2 regions of the Peribacillus sp. TH14 genome follow, and region 2 is predicted to be linked to the other one. Evidence: predicted binding sites of a transcription regulator. Region 2 holds the regulator's gene; the other holds the start of a gene.
The links. The regulator CtsR, encoded in region 2, represses protease genes until heat stress. The targets are predictions, from matches to a motif close to ATGGTCAATAAAGGTCAAACA.
Positions count from the first base shown of each region.

Region 1: the regulator CtsR is predicted to act here: its motif matches at 1,340-1,360, upstream of clpP (ATP-dependent Clp endopeptidase proteolytic subunit ClpP).

Region 1 covers NZ_JAEKEK010000001.1:2,427,393-2,429,851, forward strand. The annotation lists gene whiA (DNA-binding protein WhiA) at 1-296, shown strand, start outside; gene JFU50_RS11700 (HPr family phosphocarrier protein) at 317-574, shown strand; gene clpP (ATP-dependent Clp endopeptidase proteolytic subunit ClpP) at 672-1,277, opposite strand; tRNA gene JFU50_RS11710 (tRNA-Arg) at 1,577-1,648, shown strand; gene rpoN (RNA polymerase factor sigma-54) at 1,978-2,459, shown strand, end outside.
Region 2 covers NZ_JAEKEK010000001.1:1,941,139-1,943,597, forward strand. The annotation lists gene JFU50_RS09395 (protein arginine kinase) at 1-338, opposite strand, end outside; gene JFU50_RS09400 (UvrB/UvrC motif-containing protein) at 335-886, opposite strand; gene JFU50_RS09405 (CtsR family transcriptional regulator) at 907-1,368, opposite strand; rRNA gene rrf (5S ribosomal RNA) at 1,718-1,833, opposite strand; rRNA gene JFU50_RS09415 (23S ribosomal RNA) at 1,895-2,459, opposite strand, start outside.

The DNA.
Region 1 (2,459 bases), 490 kb from region 2:
TAAATCGCCTTGTGAATTGTGAAACAGCTAATTTGAACAAAACGATTGGGGCCTCATTGCGTCAGGTTGAAAATATCCATTACATTGAGGATACGGTAGGATTAAATATTTTACCAGATAAGCTTCGGGAAATTGCGGAGCTAAGGATAGCATTTCAGGATATAACATTAAAGGAACTTGGAGAAATGGTATCAGGAGGAAACATCAGTAAGTCGGGGATTAATCATCGGTTGCGAAAAATTGATGAAATAGCTGATAGACTCCGTGGAGGAGAAGCTATTGCTGCGAAAAAATAAAGCTAACAGGGGAGATCAAGATGGTGGAAAAACAAGTAGAAGTACGACTGAAAACAGGTTTACAAGCACGACCGGCTGCTCTTTTTGTTCAAGAAGCTAACCGCTTTCATTCAGATGTTTTCCTTGAAAAAGAAGGAAAAAAAGTGAATGCAAAAAGTATTATGGGGTTAATGAGTCTTGCCATTAGCTCTGGCGTGTCCGTCAAGCTTATTGTTGAAGGCCGTGATGAAAAAGAAGCAATAGAGGCATTAGAAGAATTCGTACAGCAAGAAGGATAAAATAAGAGGGTGCCGACAAGCATCCTCTTAAAGTTTTCACATAAAAGAAAAAGGACTCAAAAGTTGCTTTATGCTACTTTCGAGTCCTTTAGTTTTATTATTTGTCTTTTTTATCCTCAAGATTGCTACGAGTGATGACTTTGTCAATCAAGCCATATTCAAGAGCTCTTTCAGAGGTCATGAAGTTATCGCGTTCTGTATCTCTTTGAAGGACTTCTATAGGTTGTCCAGTACGTTCTGCTAGGATTTGGTTTAATTTGTCTTTCAAGTGAAGGATACGGCGTGCTGCAATTTCAATTTCCGTTGCTTGACCTTGAGCTCCTCCAAGTGGTTGGTGAATCATGACTTCACTGTTTGGCAGGGCATAACGTTTGCCTTTTTCACCAGCAGCCAATAGGAATGCACCCATAGAAGCAGCCATACCAATACATACAGTTGATACATTTGGTTTAATATATTGCATTGTATCGTAGATAGCCATACCAGATGTGATGCTTCCACCTGGGCTGTTGATATATAAAGTAATATCTTTTTCAGGATTTTCTGCTTCTAAAAATAGTAATTGAGCAACAATAGAATTGGAAACATTGTCATCAATTGCGCTTCCAAGCATAATGATCCGGTCTTTTAATAAACGGGAATAAATATCGTAGGCACGCTCCCCACGACTTGTTTGTTCGATAACTGTAGGAATTAAATTCATGTTCATTTCCTCCTTCGATTAAGAGAATCATTTAAATTCTTTATGTATGTATGATACACTTTTTGGTCAATTTAGGTCAAACAAAACAAACCCTATAATTGATAATTTGTTCGACAATTTTCTAGCTAAGTCTCCTTCCTAATTAAATTTATTTATAATTATGCCGCACAGGGATGAATTTCCACATTACCCATAATACCCAAAAGCCGAAGTTTTAAACCTGATAACCCTTGCAAAGGAAGGCATTCTATCATATAATGAAGTCTGTCGAAAAAATATAGTAAATGATCTTCTATTTCGCCCTCGTAGTGCAACGGATAGAACGCAAGCCTCCGAAGCTTGAAATGCAGGTTCGATTCCTGCCGAGGGCATTACCAATCTCCTGCTTAATTAAGTGGGGGATTTTTTATTTGTTATTTTTAAGTGAAGGCATCCGATGGCTCCAAGCGATTTTTGATGAATTTAATCGATTTCCGTAAATTTCCATCGAATCCTGTAATATCACCCTATTTTGGAAAAAAATAGTCATTACCCTTAGAAAATGTTGATTTCTCAATAAAAGTAGTTGTGAAAATAGCATTCCTGACATATAGTATTTAAAACAAATACACTATTCAGAAAAAAACGTAAGCGTTTTCATGGGTTTTTGTGTAGAATTTTCTCCTGATAATGTAAAATGAAATAGGGGAGGGATGAATCGATGAGTATGAATATGAAAGCAGGACTTTTTCAACAGCAAACATTAAAAATGGCAATGACCCAGGAGCTGATGCAAGCTATTACATTGTTGCAGTACTCCGCACAAGAGCTTTCCGCTTTTTTAGAAAATAAAATGGTGGAAAATCCATTACTGTCCCTAGATCAGCCAACATCTGCTTTGTTTCAGCCAACCCTTGACCGGAAAAAGGGTAAACGAACTCTTAAAAATACGTATGATGCTAATTATTGGATTGAACAAATCAGTGAAGATACCCTTTCACTTGAACAGCATGTCATGTCGCAAGTGAATCACCAGCAACTTTCTGGTGAGCATCAGAAGGCGATGTTGCTCTTAATTCATAACCTTGATGAAAACGGTTACTTGCGAATCCAGCTGGAAGATATATGTGTTCCGGGGATATCTTCAGCCGTTTTAGATGAGAGCCTACGACTTTTACAGCAACTCGAGCCGCATGGGCTTGC
Region 2 (2,459 bases):
TCATTTTCTGAGAGAAGACAAGCACCTTTTGCTGATTCATCAACTAAATGAGGACTGATTAAATGCTTTTCAACGAGAACACGCTTTTCTAGTGGTTGGATTTGGTCAATCTCTAGAAGTTCAAGTTTGCCAATCTCCGGGGTAACTTCCTCTTCAATTCTTTTTTTTACTAATTCAATGATTTCTTTAGCTTCTTCGTTAGAAAAGGAGGTAGGAAAGGTGAAATCTTTGAAATTCCTGGCCAACCGAATTCTAGAACTTAATACAATATCAATTTCAGGCCCTTCGGCACTCATCCAGGAACTCAAGGCGTTTTCTACAAACTTTTCTAAACTCATAATTCGTCGCCTCCCTCTTGTGCTTCATACCTTTTTTCAAGGGAACGAACCTTATCTCTTACTTCTGCTGCTTTCTCAAATTCCTCTTGATTGATGTGAACCTTTAAAACCTCTTTCAAATCTGAAATTTGTTTTCGAAGATAAATGGTGCCACCAATCCTTTTTGGAATTTTACCTATATGTGCAATGTTGCCGCTATGAACCCTCTTTAAAATCGGATTTAATTGATCATTGAAAGTTTTATAACATTCAGCACATCCAAATTTACCAAGGTGGACAAACTCTTTATAGGATCGGTGACAATGAGGGCAGCGCTTCTCTTCTGTCTTAGGAAATGCATTTGCCTTCGTCTGTTGAATATTCGACTCCATATTCAACAATCCTGCTAATAAATTATTTATTGAAAAACCATGTCCTCCTGCAACCATAGCCATTTCACCTTTTTCCTGAGCACATTTCTCACAAATCATAACCTCGGTTTTTTTTCCATTAATGATCTTGGTGAAGTGCAGGGTAGCAGGTCTTTGATGACATTCTTGGCAAATCATGTTCATCACCTCTGCCAGTTTTATTTATATTTTAAAGTTGTAAGCATCGCAGTTAAAATCCTTGCCCTAAGCTCATCTCGGTCGGGTAAATCTATATAAATCACCGATCTATCAATGACGCTCATCATGATCTTGGCTTCTCTTTCATTTATAACTTCTTCACTCATAAGCCGAGAAATAACACCTTCAGCCATCGATTGAGTTACCCTAGAACCAATAAGGGACAATAATTGGTTAATAAGATGCACGTAATCCTGCGATTTCACTTTCATGATCCGTATATAACCGCCGCCTCCACGCTTACTCTCTACAACATAACCTCTTTCGATTGTAAACCTGGTATTAATTACGTAATTGATTTGAGAAGGAACACACTGAAATTTATCTGCTATTTCACTTCTTTTAATTTCTAAGATATCTTTCTGACTTATTTCTAGTACTTGTTTCAAATAAGTTTCGATAATATCAGATATGTTTCTCACTCAGCCTCCTCCAATCTGACTTTGACTATATTTGACTATTATTATACAAGGAAAAATGCATTTTGCAACTTAAATGCACTCATTTAAATGTATTATCCATTTTCTCCAAATTATATGTACTTACATACCCTAATGCACACTAAAATTTAAATATCTTACTTAAATACCCTAAACAGTTAAACACAAAACCTATTTTATAATAGAATATTCTATTACGTGTATTAATTCTCCTGCCGAATCCAAACACCTGGTCAAATACAAAGAAGACCAACATCTTTGCTGATCTTTAAATCGCTATCTATTTGTAAAAGAAAAAAGACCAGCCAAGGATGGCTGATCTTTTTGAATGGCTTGGCGGCGTCCTACTCTCACAGGGGGAAACCCCCAACTACCATCGGCGCTGAAGAGCTTAACTGCCGTGTTCGGAATGGGAACGGGTGTGACCTCTTCGCTATCGCCACCAAACAATAAAGGAACGTTGTTCCTTCAAAACTAGATAATAAGAAGGTATTTCATTTTTTAAAGCGTGGTTAAGTCCTCGATCTATTAGTATCAGTCAGCTCCACATGTCGCCACGCTTCCACCTCTGACCTATCAACCTGATCATCTTTCAGGGATCTTACTAGCTTGCGCTATGGGAAATCTCATCTCGAGGGGGGCTTCATGCTTAGATGCTTTCAGCACTTATCCCGTCCGCACGTAGCTACCCAGCTATGCCTTTGGCAAGACAACTGGTACACCAGCGGTGCGTCCATCCCGGTCCTCTCGTACTAAGGACAGCTCCTCTCAAATTTCCTGCGCCCGCGACGGATAGGGACCGAACTGTCTCACGACGTTCTGAACCCAGCTCGCGTACCGCTTTAATGGGCGAACAGCCCAACCCTTGGGACCGACTACAGCCCCAGGATGCGATGAGCCGACATCGAGGTGCCAAACCTCCCCGTCGATGTGGACTCTTGGGGGAGATAAGCCTGTTATCCCCGGGGTAGCTTTTATCCGTTGAGCGATGGCCCTTCCATGCGGAACCACCGGATCACTAAGCCCGACTTTCGTCCCTGCTCGACTTGTAGGTCTCGCAGTCAAGCTCCCTT